2 regions of the Tepidibacillus sp. HK-1 genome follow, and region 1 is predicted to be linked to the other one. Evidence: a T-box and tRNA genes for the amino acid it is inferred to sense, from the RefSeq annotation. Region 1 holds a T-box; the other holds one or more tRNA genes.
What was found. A T-box is a leader RNA that pairs with one kind of tRNA and senses whether it is charged. The one in region 1 lies ahead of metG (methionine--tRNA ligase), so its partner is inferred to be a tRNA-Met.

Region 1 (8,681 bases):
AAAAAGATGGCCATAGAATTTGCCAAAGCATTGAATTGTACAGTTAATTCTTCAGATGCTTGCGGCCATTGTTCAAATTGTATTCGTATCGAACATGATAATCATCCTGATGTTGTAAGGATTAGTCCAGAAGGCCAATCAATCAAAATAGAGCAAATTCGTCAATTACAAAAAGAATATCATTATAAATCAATGGAATCAAAAGTTAAAGTTTACATGATCGAACAAGCAGAACAAATGACACCTCAGGCTGCGAATCGTTTATTGAAATTCTTAGAAGAACCTAATTCGCCAACAGTAGCGATACTCATAACGGAAAATATCCACCAACTGTTATCAACGATTCGTTCAAGATGCCAGATCGTTCAGTTTGCACAACTTGATCCAAATAGCATTGTCAAAATTCTAGAGCAAGAGGGATTTAGAAAAAGTGAAATCATACTTTCTACCCACCTTACTCAAAATTTAGATGAGGTAAGAACTCTTTTAAGCACAGAAGAGTTTGCGCAAATGAGAAATCTAGTGATACAATGGAGCGAGGATATGACTTCTAGGAAATATCAAGTATTACTATCAATCAATGACAAAATCATGCAAAGTGACTATATAAAAGAACATTTACCACAATTTCTTGATTTACTAATACTATGGTATCGCGATATCCTAAATATAAGACTTAAACGCAAGGATTTAATTATATACAGAGATTATTATGACCAGCTTAGGATGCAGGCATTACATGGTTCAGAAGATCAAATCATAGAGCACATTGAATTGATCTTAGCAACAAAAAGAACTCTGTCTTCACATGTAAACCCGCAACTTGCTTTAGAAAAGATGGTCTTGTCTTTATAGGAGGGATTTATTTTTGTATTCTGTAGTAGGTGTTCGATTTAAAAAGGCGGGAAAAATCTATTACTTTGATCCTGAGGATTTGTCAGTAGAAAAAGACCAGTTTGTGATTGTAGAAACTGCGCGGGGAATTGAATATGGTCAGGTTGTAATAGGAAGAAAAACCGTTGGAGACGAGGATGTTGTTCTACCCCTTAAGAAAGTGATGCGAATTGCTAATACCGAGGACGCACTACAAGTAGAGCAAAATAAAATAGATGCCAAAGAGGCTTTTCAAGTCTGTTATGATAAAATTGTAAAACATGAACTAGAGATGAAATTAGTCGATGTAGAATATACATTTGATCGGAATAAAATCATTTTTTATTTTACAGCTGACGGAAGAATAGATTTCCGAGAATTGGTCAAAGATTTAGCCGCTGTTTTCAGAACCCGGATTGAGTTAAGACAAATTGGAGTTAGGGATGAGGCTAAAATGCTAGGGGGAATTGGCCCATGTGGTCGAATTCTCTGTTGCTCATCTTTTTTGGGAGACTTTGAACCAGTATCTATAAAAATGGCCAAGGATCAAAACCTATCATTAAATCCGACTAAAATATCTGGATTATGTGGTCGATTGATGTGTTGTCTTAAGTATGAGAATGATAACTATGAGAGTGGCAAAGAAGAACTTCCTGATATAGGAAGTAAAGTAATGACCCCGCTAGGGCTAGGTCGAGTAGTTGGGCTTAATATTTTAGAACGCAAAGTACAAGTAGAGATTAGTGCAACACAGAATGTAGAAGTAATGGCTTTAGACGATGTTGTAGTGGGGGAATTTGAATTTTAAATTATTTGGGGTTGATATTGTGGAAAAAAAAGAGATTTTTTCACAGGTAGCAGACATTGAAGAAAAAGTCGGGGAATTATACCAAGAATTGGGATTTTTAAAACAAAAAATTGTCACCCTTTTAGAAGAAAATCATCATTTACACATCGAGAATGAGCAATTACGTCAGAGGTTGGAGGAAAAATATCCATCATCTGATCCATCAGAAAAGACTGTGAAAGAAAAGACTAGGATTGGCGAGGGATATGACAATTTAGCTCGTTTATATCATGAGGGGTTTCATGTTTGTAACCTTCATTATGGAAGCCTGAGAACTGAAGGAGATTGCCTCTTTTGCTTATCATTTTTAAGTAAATCTTAACGACTCTCATTATTAGAGAGTCTTTTTTGTAGGTGAAGGAAATGGAAAGGCTAGATGATTTGTTAAATAACAATTTAAAGATTATCCAAAGTAAAGATATATTTGCTTTCTCAATGGATGCAGTCCTATTAGCTCATTTTGCAACGATCCCAAAGAAAGGGAAGATCATTGATCTTTGCACTGGGACAGGTGTTATTCCTTTATTGATGTCTACAAAAACCAAAACAGAGATATATGGAGTGGAAATTCAAGAAAAGTTAGTCGATATGGCCAATAGGAGCGTACAAATCAATCATTTAGAGGGACAGATAAGAATACACCATGGAGATTTAAAAGAAGCTCCTAGGTATTTTGGAAAAGAAACCTTTGATTTAGTAACAGTCAATCCTCCTTATATGCCTATAAGTGGACAGGATCATAATATAAATGAACATTATGCGATCGCACGTCATGAAATTGCTACGAATTTAAAAACAGTGATAAATACAAGTGCTCAGTTATTAAAAACAGGGGGAAGGCTTGCGATGGTTCATCGACCAGCAAGATTAGGAGATATTATCACAACATTGCGAGAAGAAAAATTAGAACCAAAAAGGATACGATTTGTTCACCCTTCTTTGCAGAAAGAGGCTAATATGGTATTAGTTGAAGCAACAAAGTTCGGGGGAAAAGAATTGCACATTTTACCACCACTGATTGTTTATGCTGAAGATGGAAAATATGAAAAAGAAATTCAGCAGATTTATTTCGGTGATGGGAAATGAATGTGAAAAAGGATCATTATGTTTATATTCTTCAGTGCGGCGATCATAGTTTTTATACTGGCTATACGACTGACATTAAACGGAGATTAGCGCAGCATCAAGAAGGAAAAGCATCAAAATATACAAGGAGTCGGCTTCCTGTGCGTTTGATATACTATGAAAAAGGAGATAGTAAATCTTGGGGTTTAAAACGCGAATTAGAAATAAAAAAATTAAATCGAAAGCAAAAAGAAATGTTAATTAAAGAAGGGTTAATCAATGAATATCCAGAAAAGTTATAAGGTTGAACCTCAAAAGGGATGTCTCTATTTAGTAGGAACACCGATAGGTAATCTGCAAGATATGACCTATCGTGCTATTCAGATCTTATCCGAGGTAGACTTAATCGCTGCAGAAGATACAAGGCAAACGATAAAACTATTAAATCACTTTCAGATTCAAAAAAAGCTGTATAGTTATCATGAACATAATAAGGAATCCAGTGGTGCTGAACTTCTTCAATTATTGGAAAAGGGAAGAAATATTGCTTTAGTTAGTGATGCAGGTATGCCAGCTATTTCAGATCCAGGCTATGAGTTAGTTAGATCTAGTGTAGAAAGAGGGATACCGGTGATCCCGATTCCAGGGGCTAATGCAGCATTAACGGGGCTAATCGCCTCTGGGTTACCTACGCAGCGATTTATTTTTTTAGGTTTCCTATCTAAAGAAAAAAAGGTTTTATCCCAGCAGCTTGAACAAATAAAATCTTACCAGGAAACTTTGATTATCTATGAAGCACCACACCGAATTGAGAAGACCTTAAAAATGATTCTTGAGGGTTTAGGTGATCGAAATCTAGTACTTATTCGAGAATTAACAAAAAAGCACGAAGAATTTATAAGAGGAACTGTTTTCGAAGTGATGCAATATGTAGAAGAACATCCTCCAAAAGGAGAATTGACCCTTATTATTCAAGGTTCTAGTGGAAAGGAAATAGAGAGGGAAACTAATCAATGGTGGCAATCCTTATCCATTCTTGAGCATGTGGAACATTACATAAAACAAGATAAACAACCAAAGGAGGCGATCAAATTAACCGCAAAAGATCGTAATCTTAACAAGAGGGAAGTATACCAACAATACCATAAACTATAAAACATAAGCTAAAAAAAACAAAAGCTTCTTTTATGGTCGAAGCTTTTGTTTTCGCCTTCATTTAATTTTGTGCGTTTGGCATTTCGCTTAAGCATTCACTACATACAATTTTGTTTTTAAAATGGAATACATTCTCTGCATTTCCACAGAAGATGCAAGCTGGTTCGTATTTTTTTAGAATAATGCGTTCGCCATCTACGTAGATTTCTAAAGCGTCCTTTTCACTAATTCCTAATGTTCTACGTAATTCAATTGGAATAACTACACGACCTAACTCGTCTACCTTGCGGACAATACCTGTAGATTTTAACATTTTGTTACCCTCCTTTATCAATTTTTTAAATTAAGGATAATATCGTCATATTTCGACAAAATTTCTATAAACATAGAATACCAAGGATTGCCAAAACAGTCAATACATTTTTGCATTTTTTGTAAAATTTTTTGTTATTTTCTTAATCATGAATAAAGAGGTGATGGATTTGAGGATGGATGAAGAAAAAGTATTTAAAGATCCAGTCCACCAGTACATCTATGTTCAAGATCGTTTAATATGGAATTTAATTGATACAAAGGAATTTCAAAGATTACGTCGGATTCGCCAACTAGGGACTACTTACTTTACTTTTCATGGAGCTGAACATAGCCGGTTTTCGCATTCGTTAGGTGTCTACGAAATCACTCGGAAAATTATTTCTCGTTTTGAACGAAACCAATATATAGAGTGGCCAAAAGAGGAGAGACTTATTTCTTTAGTAGCGGCACTACTCCATGATGTAGGCCACGGTCCTTTTTCCCATTCAATAGAAAAGGTATTAAACACGAATCATGAGGAATGGTCCAAAAGTTTAATTTTAGGTGAAACTGAAATTAATTCTTTTCTTCGCCAAATTGATTCAACATTTCCCTCTCGTGTAGTTGATGTCATTAACAAAAAATACGAGAAACCTATTGTGATGGATTTAATCTCGAGTCAATTGGATGCGGATCGAATGGATTATTTATTAAGGGATGCCTATTATACAGGAGTTAATTACGGGTTTTATGATTTGGAGAGAATCTTAAGGGTACTTAGGCCATATCAAGGAAGACTTGTAGTAAAAGAAAGCGGAATGCATAGTGTTGAAGATTATTTGATGTCTAGATATCAGATGTACTGGCAAGTTTATTTTCATCCGGTAACGAGAAGCGGGGAAATTCTACTAAGAAAAATTTTCCTTAGGGCAAAAAACCTTTTTGAAGAGGGATATACCTTTTCAACTCTCTTTCCTCCCATCGTACGATTATTCCAAGGACAGCTTCATGTTGATGATTATCTTATTCTAGATGAACCTATGTTTTTTACTCTGTTTTATTTTTGGAGTCAAGAAAAGGATCAGATTCTAGCGGACTTGACAGAACGGTTTTTACATCGAAGATTATTTCAATACATAGATTTTAACCCTAATGATCAATCTAAACTAGAAGCTATCCTTGAATTTTTTCATAAAAATAACATTGATCCTACCTACTATTTAGAACTTGATTCACCATCTGACTTATCATATGACATTTATCGACCTGGCGATAAAAAAGAAATGTCGCCAATATATCTTTTAAATCGACAAGGAGAGACCATTGAGATTTCGACAAAATCAGATATTATTGCCGTCATTACAGGGAAAAGGAAAACAGAACATAAAATTTTTTTCCCGGAAGATTTGTTAAAAGAGAAGTCGATTTTATCCCAATTTCAACTATTGACACGATGAATGGAATTATGTATATTTTGGGAAAGAAAATGATATAATGAGCGATAATAACAAAAAAATAAGGAAAATCAATGAAGGGATGAGTAATTCATCACCACTTTCACAGAGAGCTGGGAAGGCTGAGAACCAGTATGTTGGGATGAATGAAGATGGTCCTGGAGAAATGATACTATGTCGAATGACACTTAAAAGAGCCTATGCTTAATGCATAGGAATTTGGGTGGTACCGCGTGAGTATAAACTCCCGTCCCAAGCTGGATAGGAGTTTTTTTATTTAAAGCAGTTTTTTCAAAAAAGGGGTTGAAGGACTTTGAGTAAAAAAACATTTTATATTACGACACCGATTTATTATCCAAGTAATAAATTACACATCGGTAATGCTTATACAACGATTGCTGCTGATGCGATGGCTAGATATAAAAGGCTCCGTGGCTATGATGTGTATTATTTAACTGGAACAGATGAACATGGGCAAAAATTACAAAAAAGAGCCGAGGAAGAAGGCTTAAAGCCAATTGAGTTTATCAATCCAATTGTAGAATGGATTCAAGATTTATGGCAAAAACTTGATATCTCATATGATGATTTTATTAGGACAACGGAAGAACGTCATGAAAAAGTGGTACAAAGGATTTTCAAAAAGCTTTTAGAAAATGGAGACATCTATCTTGGAGAATATGAAGGATATTATTGTGTACCTGATGAGGCATATTGGACTGAAAGGCAACTAGTTAAAACAGACGAAGGCTATTTATGCCCTGATTGTCATCGACCTGTGCAACTAGTGAAGGAGAAAAGCTATTTCTTTAAAATGTCAAAATATCAAGATCGGCTATTGCAATATATTGAAGAGCATCCAGAGTTTATTCAACCGGAATCACGGAAAAACGAAATGATTAACAATTTCCTAAAACCGGGTTTAGAGGACTTGTCGATATCTAGGACAACGTTTGATTGGGGAATAAAGGTACCGGACAATCCGGAACATGTGATCTATGTTTGGATAGATGCCTTAACCAACTATATTACTGCTATCGGCTATTTATCCGATGATCCGGAAGAACGAAAGACATTTGAACGCTACTGGCCAGCAGATGTTCATTTAATTGGGAAAGACATTCTACGATTTCACACCATTTATTGGCCAATTATTTTAATGGCATTAGACTTACCATTACCTAAAAAAGTATTTGGACATGGATGGATTTTAATGCCAGATGGGAAAATGTCAAAGTCAAAAGGGAATGTGATCGATCCAAAATTCCTAATTGACCGTTATGGTTCAGATAGTATTCGTTATTTTCTTTTACGAGAAATTGCTTTCGGTAGTGATGGAGTATTTACGCCAGAAATTTTCATTCAGCGTTTAAATGTGGATTTAGCTAATGATTTAGGTAACTTAGTCAGTAGGACAGTAGCGATGATAGAGAAATACTTTGATGGGTTTGTCCCAACTCCAGAAGCATTAACCTCTCTGGATGAAGATCTAAAACAAGCTGCGATGGAAACCTCACAAAAGGTAGAGGAATCATTAGATCAGATGCTCTTTAGCCAGGCTTTACAGCAGATATGGCAACTCATCAATCGGACGAACAAATATATAGATGAAACTTTGCCTTGGTCACTTGCAAAGGATGAGGCTAATAAAGGGCGGCTAGGGACGGTTTTATATCAACTGGTAGAAAGTATTCGTATTACTTCTATCTTGATTCAGCCTTTTATGACGAAAACGCCTCAAAAAATATGGGAGCAACTAGGTTTGGATGCTGTGTCAACCAATTGGGATTTAACTAAATCTTGGGGTATCGTTCATCCAGGAGCAAAAGTAGAGAAAAAAGAAGCGTTATTTCCACGCCTTGATATGGAAGAAGAAATCAAAGCAATTGATGAAACAACGGCTGCGGCACGAAAGCAAGCAGAAGAGAATGCAAAAAAATTAAACCAATCAGCGACCACAAATGGAGGAGATACCAAGATGGAAAATACGATAATAGATCAAATTACAATTGATGATTTCTCTAAAGTTGAATTACAAGTAGCAGAAGTGATTGAAGCAGAAAAAATACCAAATGCAGATAAATTGCTTAAAATTCAATTAGATCTTGGTTATGAAAAACGTCAAGTGGTGTCTGGTATCGCTAAGTATTACCAACCTGAAGATTTGGTTGGAAAGAAAGTTATCTGTGTAACCAACTTAAAGCCAGTAAAATTAAGAGGTGAAGAATCCAAAGGAATGATTTTGGCAGCATCGCAAGGGGATCAGTTGGTGCTTGCTACTGTTTCCGATGATATTCCAAATGGAGCCAAAGTCAAATAACGGTTAGGTGATTCTTATGTTAGTGGATACACATGCACATTTAAATGATGAAAAATTTAATGAAGATCGAGCTGAAGTGATCAAACGAGCGAAAGAAGTAGGTGTTGAAACGATTATTAACATCGGTTATAACCGAGAAACGATTCTTTCAACGATTGAATTAGTTGAACAATATGATTTTATTTTTGGAGCTGTTGGTTGGCATCCTAACGATGCACATGAAATGAAAGAAGAAGATTTTGACTGGTTAAAGGAAATCACCCAACATCCAAAAATATTAGCGATTGGTGAAATTGGTCTAGATTATTATTGGGATTTTGCTCCTAAAGAAGTGCAACAAGAAATTTTTCGAAAACAGATTCAATTAGCAAAACAAGTGAACTTACCGATTATTATTCATGACCGTGATGCTCATCAAGACATTTGTTCAATCCTTAGAGAAGAAGGTGCTAAGGATGTGGGAGGGATCATACATTCTTTCTCTGGTAGTATGGAAATGGCAAAGGAATGCATTGATTTAGGCTTTTATATTTCCTTTAGCGGACCAGTCACTTTTAAAAACGCAAAAAAACCTAAGGAAGTAGCAACCCATATACCTATTGACCGGATACTGCTTGAAACCGATTCTCCCTATTTAACCCCTGAACCATATCGTGGGAAAAGAAATGAGTCG
Region 2 (8,681 bases), on a different contig from region 1:
ACCGCTGGTTCTGATTTTCATGGTTCAAGGAATGGCGAGATGTTCCACGCGCCAATAGGGACAAAAATGGTTCCCTATCAGGTTGTGGAACGTTTAAAAAATTTAAGAAGATAGGAATATCTCTACTCTTTCGACATACATGTTAATGAGATATCACGAAGGATGAGGTACATTTTAAAAAACCTTAACTTTTCTTTTCCATGGTAACATGTTCAATACCGGCCTCATCGAACGGTTCGCTGATGGTCATATATCCTAGGTCTTTATAAAACGTTTCGGCATGTCGTTGAGCGTTTAATCTTAGGGTTTTAAATCCCATTTTTAAAGCTTCTTGTTCAATAAAAGTCATTAATTTTTTTCCAATACCTTTACCTCGCTCATCCTTCAGGACAGCGACTCTCTCAATCTTGACGGTGGAGGGGTCATGGTATTCCCTCATTCTTGCAGTTGCTACAGGACGTTTATCATCATAGACAATAAAGTGAGTTGCTGTATTATCGTATTCATCCATTTCTAGTTCTTTTGGAACTTGTTGTTCATCGATAAAAACAACTTCTCTAATAGAAAAAGCATCCTTTAATTCTTGTAGATTTGTTACGAGTTTGTATATCAACTTTTGCATAAACTCACCTCAAATTTGCTACGAATATTTAAATTCACTGCTATTATTTTCCTGTTAATAAAAAAGTTTGATAAACTGTCCATGATTGATTCTCAATCTGATAACACAAATGAATTCGATCGACCAGTATAGACTTATTTAAATTTTCCAATTTCAATCTACCATATACATCATGTATTTCTTGTTCATGCAAATCTTGAGCAATGGTCATATGTGGAATAAATTGATGTTTTAATGGCCGCTTTAAGATGTCAGCGTTTAGTTTTTCTTGTAATTCATAAATAACAGGATTTTTTTCAAACCCTACATATACAACAGGAGAGATAGGAAGAAAAGTACCGACTTTGCTTAGTTTTAATGTAAAAGGAGGAATTTGACTTGTAATGTTTTCAATATATTGAATAGCCTCGTTTATATTTTCTATCTCAAAAGCCTCTTTAATTGTAATATGGGGCGGAATTAATGTGTAATGAGAATCATAACGTTTTCGTAATGAATTCGCCCAATCCTGTATTTCCTTTTGGGGGTAAATCACAATACCATATTTCATACCTTTTTCCTCCTTTTTCAACCTATCATTAGGTTCATAAACCTATTTTATCAAAAGAATTTGAAATATGAAATATTTTGGTAAATACAATGAAAGAATAAATTGCCTTTTTTCCGTATAAACTAAGAAAGAGTTTTTTTACATGAAGGAGGAATAAAATGGCAGTCATTTTTATTGTTTTTATTGCTTTGCTTTTTTTAGTTGGAATGAGTTATGGTTTAGCCTATTTAATTCAAAGACTGGATCAACATCAAAATCAATAATCTTTATCTATTTTTATTTTATATTTGATAAGGGTGGCAGTGTAAGCATGATTCACTGCTACTCTTTTTTTTAATAATATATATAATGAAGTTTATTTTGTATATGTAGAGAAAGTGATATGATGGAGAAAGATATTTTTGGAGGTGACAGGTATTGAAAAGAAGGGTACCAAGTAAAGAGGTAAAAGCTGCAGCGTTACAGAGATTAAGAGAACGCGGTGTTACATTGGAAGACATTGCAGAAATCGTCTATGAATTACAATTGCCATATAATAAAGATTTAACCATGGAGCTTTGCCTGGAAAGTGTAAACAAAGTATTAGAAAAACGTGAAGTTCAACATGCATTACTTGTTGGGATCGAGTTAGACGTATTGGCTGAAAAAGGTTTGTTAACTGAACCATTGCAATCTCTTGTTGAGTCTGATGAAGGACTTTTTGGAATTGATGAAACAATGGCATTAGGCTCTGTCTTTGGTTATGGAAGCATTGCAGTGACCACTTTTGGATATTTAGATAAAGATAAAGTGGGAATAATTAAAAAGTTGGATACAAAAAACGGTAAAGGTGTTCATACGTTTTTGGATGACCTTGTTGCTGGAATCGCTGCTTCAGCGGCAGGACGTATTGCCCATCGATTAAGAGATGTGCAAGAAATGGTGGAAGAAATAGAAGAACAAATGACTGAGGATAATGTGGTTTAGCTATGAGATTATTTGTTGCACTTAAGCTAGCTGAACATGTAAAAAATGAACTTAAACAACAATTGCCAATTATTCGCAACAGCTTACAATTGGGAAAATGGGTACCAGAAGAAAATTGGCATATTACTCTTCTTTTTTTAGGGGAAGTCGATGAAAAAGAGATGGAATCGTTAGACCAAGCATTAAATGAGGCTGTAAAAAATGTATCCCCTTTTCAATTACAGTTAAAGAATATAAGTGCCTTTCCTAGCGAAAATAAGCCTAATATTTTATGGGCTGATGTTCATGGGGACTTGCAAATGTTAAACAAACTTTACCAAAATTTTGTTGAAGCATTGACAAAAACAAAGATTACATTCGATGCAAAGCCAAAGTATACTCCTCATGTAACATTAGCAAGAAAGGTGAATGTTCCCTTTAAAAAGGAAAATTTTAAACTAACGTCTTCTGTATGGCAAGTAACTTCTCTAACTTTATACCAGTCAGTTTTTACGGTTTCTGGGGTAAAATATCAACCTATTTTAACTAAAGAGTTTTTAAATGAACGAGAGAAATGAGCTTTGTATGAAAATATGAGAGGCTGTTGATGAATTTCAACAGCCAAAACTTTTTAGAAACCATGGCCTGATTCATAAATTTGATTCGTTTGACTTGATAATTGAACCTGATTGATTGTTTGTTGTATTTGATTACTAAATGATTGGAGCGCATTTGCTTTTTGTTGCATCAATTGCTGAAGATGTAAAGGATTCATATTGGCTGATTTCAATTGGTTGTATTCGGTTTCCATCTTACCAATCTCGTTATAAAATTTTTGTAGCATTTGATCTAAATGCTGCATTTCAGGGACGCTAGTATGTTGTTGTGCCCGCCCAAGTTGTTGCGTTTTGAAATTTTGTTGAGACATTTGCATGTTGTTAGATGCAGTGGACGACGTAAGTTGAGATTGTTGTATAGGTACAACTAATGATGGATTGCTCTGTAATTGTTTAGTCTGCTGTAGTAGTGATTGAGTTCCACTTACGATTTGTGACACCAACAGATTTGTTTCTTTATTTACATAAGCGATTTGTCTGTCTTTTATTTGTTTGGCCAAAATGCAACACTCTCCTTAACCATGGTTCAAGTCAATGGTATTCATGTATACACTGACAATGTTATTGTAAACCCAATTCACTAAATATATGTGACAATACTATTGACAAATTATTGTACTCTAGGTAAAATTACTTTTGTCCCAAAGACCAAGAGGTTTAAGGGATAAAACTATTTTTAAAAATTGTTGCATAAATGTTATAAATCATATATAATAATTTTTGTCGCTAATTTTATTATGTAATGACGCGGGGTGGAGCAGTTGGTAGCTCGTCGGGCTCATAACCCGAAGGTCGCAGGTTCAAATCCTGTCCCCGCAACCAATAAACTATTTGCACTACGTCGAATATTCCCATTTATATTATGGAGCTGTGGTGTAGAGGCCTAACATGCCTGCCTGTCACGCAGGAGACCGCGGGTTCGAATCCCGTCAGCTCCGCCATTTTAAAAAAGTATTTGTTTAAAGTTAAATTAGTAGGGGCCTATAGCTCAGTTGGTAGAGCGGTCGGCTCATAACCGATTGGTCACAGGTTCGAGTCCTGTTGGGCCCACCATTTAAAAGTCCTGCCGGGGTGGCGGAATTGGCAGACGCACAGGACTTAAAATCCTGCGGTAGGTGACTACCGTACCGGTTCAAGTCCGGTCCTCGGCACCATCTAAATTGAGTGTAACAACGTCGAATATATGTGACTCCGTAGCTCAGCCGGGAGAGCACCATCTTGACAGGGTGGGGGTCGCTGGTTCGAACCCAGTCGGGGTCACCATACTTTATATATCAAGGGTTTGAAGGCCATAAAAGATTTTGGAAAGTTGATGGTCGGATATAAACCCTTTTTTTATTTTTTAGACCACCATCTTTCAAGATGTTATTCCTGAAAGGGTACAGAGGTGATAAGTAAATGGATGATAATAGCGACAATATAAAGAATGAAATCCAATTTATGGAGCATAATGAACATAAGGTAAAGAAAAGGAGATGAATCATCGTGGATAAGAAAATCAGTCCTAAAGAAAAGGAGCCTACCATTGCACCAAGTATGGAGATGGATGCACTAGATGAAGATGCAACTCCTGAAGAGGTAAAAAAGGGGAAATATACAAGGGTGGTTAAATTAGTAAGTGATCGTCGATAAACTAACAGCTACAAACAAACGTAGCTGTTGTTCTTTATTGCTATCCCGTAATACATAATAATAAATTGTTATCGTTTTCACATATAAAATAGTCATAAAATTTTTATTAGATATTAAATTCTGGAAATCTAATAAAATTAGCTGCTGTTAAAGTATTTAATTGATTTTTCTAAAGATTTAAACTTTAACGATGTTCATATTTTTGTTATAATTTTCACAATCATAGACTAAAAAATGTTGTATAATGAGATTGAAATTAAAAAAGAGGTGATTGGGATGGCAATCTACAAAGTGGAAGAGGTAGCTCGTCAAAAAGATTTATTAGATTACGTTGTAAACTATAAAGGTAAAATGATGAGCTTTGAAGAGTATTTAACAAAAAAAGAACAAGAAGCTGTTTGGGATTTTTATCTAGCCAAAAAGTAAGAACTTGCAATTATTTTATTTATAATACAGTAAGATACTGAGTTCATATAAAAGACCTATTCAACCTAGTGAAAGAGATATTAAAGATATGGAAACAAACCTTTCTATTATAGGAAGGTTTGTTTTTTTTTGCTTACGAAATCTCCAAAATTGTCAAACTTATACTAACTAATTCAAGTGAAATATTTACTTTAAAGGTTTAAAACGTTATAATGCAAACAATGATAATCATTAAACAAATTCAAGGAGTCGATTTTATGAAATTACCTTCACTCTCGTTAGGAGATTTAATAGCGTCAGTACCTATTATTCAAGGAGGAATGGGCGTAGGTGTTTCTCGTTCTAGGTTAGCCTCAGCTGTAGCAAATGAGGGAGGAATTGGGATCATTTCTGGGGTGCAAATTGGTTTTAATGAACCAGATTTCGAAAACAATGCTCTTCTTGCTAATATAAGAGCTCTAAGAAAAGAAATTAGTAAGGCACGGGAGTTAAGTCCCAAAGGCATTATAGGGGTTAACCTTATGGTGGCCATGAACCATTATAAGGAAATGGTAAGAACCGCGGTAGAGGAAAAAATAGACATTATTGTTTCTGGAGCCGGGTTACCTAAGGAATTACCTGAATTTATTAAAGGCACAAAAACGAAAATCGCACCGATTGTCTCTTCAGGAAAAGCAGCATATCTAATGACGAAGCTATGGGACAAAAGGTATGAATATTTACCTGATTTAATGATTGTTGAAGGACCTGAAGCAGGTGGACATTTGGGTTTTTCCATTGATGAATTAAAATCTAAAATAAATCTTTCTCAAATCTTAAGTGATGTAAGAGAAGCGTTACATTCATTTGAAGAAAAATATAAAAAACGTATCCCTATTATTGCTGCAGGAGGTATTTTTAATGGTCAAGATATTGCAAAATATTTAAAATTAGGAGTCTCCGGAGTACAGATGGGAACTCGCTTTATTGCTACAGAAGAATGTGATGCAGATGTTAATTACAAACAGGCATTTATTCGTTCAAAACAAGAGGATATCAACCTTGTAAAAAGTCCTGTTGGTCTTCCAGGAAGAGCCATCCATAATGAGTTTGTTAAAACAGTTGAAGGAGAAAGAATACCTGTAAAAAAGTGCTATGATTGTTTAGTCACTTGCGACCCTAAAACGACTCCTTATTGTATATCAAAAGCACTTATCGAGGCAGTGAAAGGGAATATTTCAAACGGATTGATTTTTACCGGTTCAAATGGGTATCGATTAAATGAGATTATTACTGTTAAAAAATTGATGAAAGAGCTCGTTCAAGAAGCTGAACTGATGATGTCTATGTAAAGATATTAGTAGTAAAAATCCTTGAAAGTTTTAATATTTCAAGGTTTTTTTATTACACACCTAGTAATCTTCACGCCAATGCAAAATGGTGATATTTGTATATCTTTTTTTCCAATACAAATTACGCATATAACTAGAAATCTAGATCCTGGCCATCAAGTCATGGTATATAAAGCAGCAGGAAAAATAGAGCAATATTTAATCACACTTAACCCATATGATCTTGTTGATGTATTTTTGATGTCTTTAAATCAAAATGATAAACAGTTGTTTAAAATGTTGCTTTCGAAAAATAAATATAAGGAAATACCTTCACTATTGGTTGAAATGGATAAAATCGATACTATCTCAAGAACGACTATTTTTGATAAGACGAACACATTCAATCTAATGTCATTTGAAATTCCCATAGAAGTAAACTTATATTGGAAAGAAGGGGGAAGAGAAAAAAGGAAAATGAATTTTCTACTAAAAAGAAATTCAGTTACAGATCGATGGACAATTGATTTTGAGGAACTGTTTACTGATTAAATGTTCTTTTTTTGTTGCTGTTCTTTCAATATTTCGATATGTAATTTGTCTAAAGATTGGCTTAACTTGATAACGACTGGATGAGTCAAACCATATTTCATAGCAGATTGAATCATTTCTTCTCGCAAATTTTCAAATTGTTCTATAAGTTGTTCAGACAAAATATATCAAACGCCTTTCAGTGGATGTTTTTACACAACATGACAAATAATAACATAATTTTTATTAGCTGACTATAAACAAATTCACAATTTTTACATAAAATTTTTTTTTAAATTTAAGCAAATGTACAAAATTGAATATATTAAGGTTTTTGCCTTAGATAAGAATTGTAAAAACTTACAAAATTAGACGAAATGCCGCATGACACTTGGCAGTTTTTGTTGTATGATGACATTAGTCATAGAGAAACTCACACGATAATAGTAAGGGGATTGAATAGTAATGGATAAAATAAAAGTTTCTGCAATCCAAATGGATATTCAATTTGGCCAATCTGAAGTAAATAGACAACGGTTAGTAGACACGATGCATAGGGCTCTCAAGCAGCAGCAATCCAATGTGGTGCTTGCTCCCGAAATGTGGAATTTGGGGTATGATCTTGAAAACGCTCTTAAAAATGGAGATCGAGATGGAGAAATGGTTAAATCCTCCTTCACGGCAATCGCTAAGCAATATGGTTCCTATATCATCCCAGGTTCGGTGGCGAATGTGAGGAATATTAAGGTCTTTAATACTACTTATGTCATTGATAATCATGGTGATGTACGAGGCTACTATGATAAAATTCATCTATTTCGACTCATGAATGAAGAAAAGTATCTTGAACCCGGTAACAAACGTTTCACTTTTGATTTATATGGCCATAAAGCCGGAATCGTCATTTGTTATGATATTCGTTTTCCAGAGTTAATACGTTCGATGGCATTAGATGGGATGGAAGTATTATTTGTCCCAGCAGAATGGCCACATCCTCGCTTATATCATTGGAGAAGTCTCCTTATTGCTCGAGCAATTGAGAACCAAATGTTTGTGGTTGCAACGAATCGTGTGGGAAGTGACCCGAATAATACATTCTTTGGCCATTCGATGATTATTGATCCATGGGGAGAGGTGATTGCTGAAGGTACAGAAGAGGAAGAAATTATTACGGCAGAACTTGATTTGTCCATTGTTCCAGAGATAAGGAACAGAATTCCTGTATTTAAAGACCGTAAAGAAGAATTTTATTTTTAGTCAAAGAAAAGAAGGAGGATTAAGATGAGTGGTATTGGTAACGACTTATTTTCCGAATAGAGCTTCTTTTGTTCGATAATATTACATACCATTTATTTAAAAGATGGGGTGATGAGATGGAAAATGTTCAACAATTAAGAATGAAAATTAGAGCCAATGAATTTACGAAACCTACGACAGGTTATGGGATGGATCGATTACAAGCAAACGTAGTCATTCTACCGAAAAAATACGCTTATGATTTTCTTTTATTTTGTATCAGAAATCCCAAACCTTGTCCAATATTAGAGATTACGGATACCGGTTCACCTTATATAAAAAAATATTCAGATGATATCATTGATATAAGAACCGATGTTCCTAAATACCGAGTATTTAAAAATGGTGAATTCGTTGATGAACCATTGGATATAAAGGATATTTGGCAAGATGATTTTGTAACCTTTCTTCTAGGATGCAGTTTCACTTTTGAAAATGAATTAATAAATAATGGAATACCCGTAAAACACATCAACCAAGGGAAAAACGTGGCGATGTATATTACGAATATTGAGACTGAACCAGCAGGATCTTTTAGAGGAAATCAAGTTGTAAGTATGAGACCATTTCATTATTCTTTAATCCCTCGTGTTGTCGAAATTACTTCTAGGTTTCCTAGTGCACATGGTTCCCCTATTCATATAGGAGATCCTACCCAAATTGGTATCAAAGACATCCATTCACCAGACTTTGGCGATTCTATTGACATCGCAGAAAATGAAGTACCTGTGTTTTGGGCATGTGGTGTGACG

Region 2: it has a tRNA-Met gene. The T-box ahead of metG (methionine--tRNA ligase) is inferred to sense a tRNA for this amino acid. The anticodon was not compared.

Annotation. Positions count from the first base shown of each region.
Region 1 is NZ_BDGM02000011.1:41,793-50,473, reverse strand. Features, by position in the region: gene holB (DNA polymerase III subunit delta') at 1-855, shown strand, start outside; gene BEN26_RS07275 (PSP1 domain-containing protein) at 869-1,681, shown strand; gene yabA (DNA replication initiation control protein YabA) at 1,701-2,042, shown strand; gene BEN26_RS07265 (tRNA1(Val) (adenine(37)-N6)-methyltransferase) at 2,084-2,806, shown strand; gene BEN26_RS07260 (GIY-YIG nuclease family protein) at 2,803-3,087, shown strand; gene rsmI (16S rRNA (cytidine(1402)-2'-O)-methyltransferase) at 3,065-3,940, shown strand; gene BEN26_RS07250 (AbrB/MazE/SpoVT family DNA-binding domain-containing protein) at 4,002-4,253, opposite strand; gene BEN26_RS07245 (HD domain-containing protein) at 4,417-5,691, shown strand; T-box leader at 5,754-5,946, shown strand; gene metG (methionine--tRNA ligase) at 6,002-8,008, shown strand; gene BEN26_RS07235 (TatD family hydrolase) at 8,025-8,681, shown strand, end outside.
Region 2 is NZ_BDGM02000008.1:22,603-31,283, reverse strand. Features, by position in the region: gene BEN26_RS05715 (PHP domain-containing protein) at 1-114, shown strand, start outside; gene BEN26_RS05710 (GNAT family N-acetyltransferase) at 185-622, opposite strand; gene BEN26_RS05705 (2'-5' RNA ligase family protein) at 666-1,172, opposite strand; gene BEN26_RS05700 (phosphatidylglycerophosphatase A family protein) at 1,590-2,138, shown strand; gene thpR (RNA 2',3'-cyclic phosphodiesterase) at 2,141-2,695, shown strand; gene BEN26_RS05690 (hypothetical protein) at 2,749-3,234, opposite strand; tRNA gene BEN26_RS05685 (tRNA-Met) at 3,481-3,556, shown strand; tRNA gene BEN26_RS05680 (tRNA-Asp) at 3,599-3,675, shown strand; tRNA gene BEN26_RS05675 (tRNA-Ile) at 3,712-3,787, shown strand; tRNA gene BEN26_RS05670 (tRNA-Leu) at 3,800-3,888, shown strand; tRNA gene BEN26_RS05665 (tRNA-Val) at 3,922-3,997, shown strand; gene BEN26_RS05660 (hypothetical protein) at 4,220-4,366, shown strand; gene BEN26_RS05655 (hypothetical protein) at 4,643-4,792, shown strand; gene BEN26_RS05650 (NAD(P)H-dependent flavin oxidoreductase) at 5,050-6,123, shown strand; gene BEN26_RS05645 (hypothetical protein) at 6,145-6,654, shown strand; gene BEN26_RS05640 (aspartyl-phosphate phosphatase Spo0E family protein) at 6,651-6,815, opposite strand; gene BEN26_RS05635 (carbon-nitrogen family hydrolase) at 7,099-7,890, shown strand; gene BEN26_RS05630 (putative hydro-lyase) at 8,007-8,681, shown strand, end outside.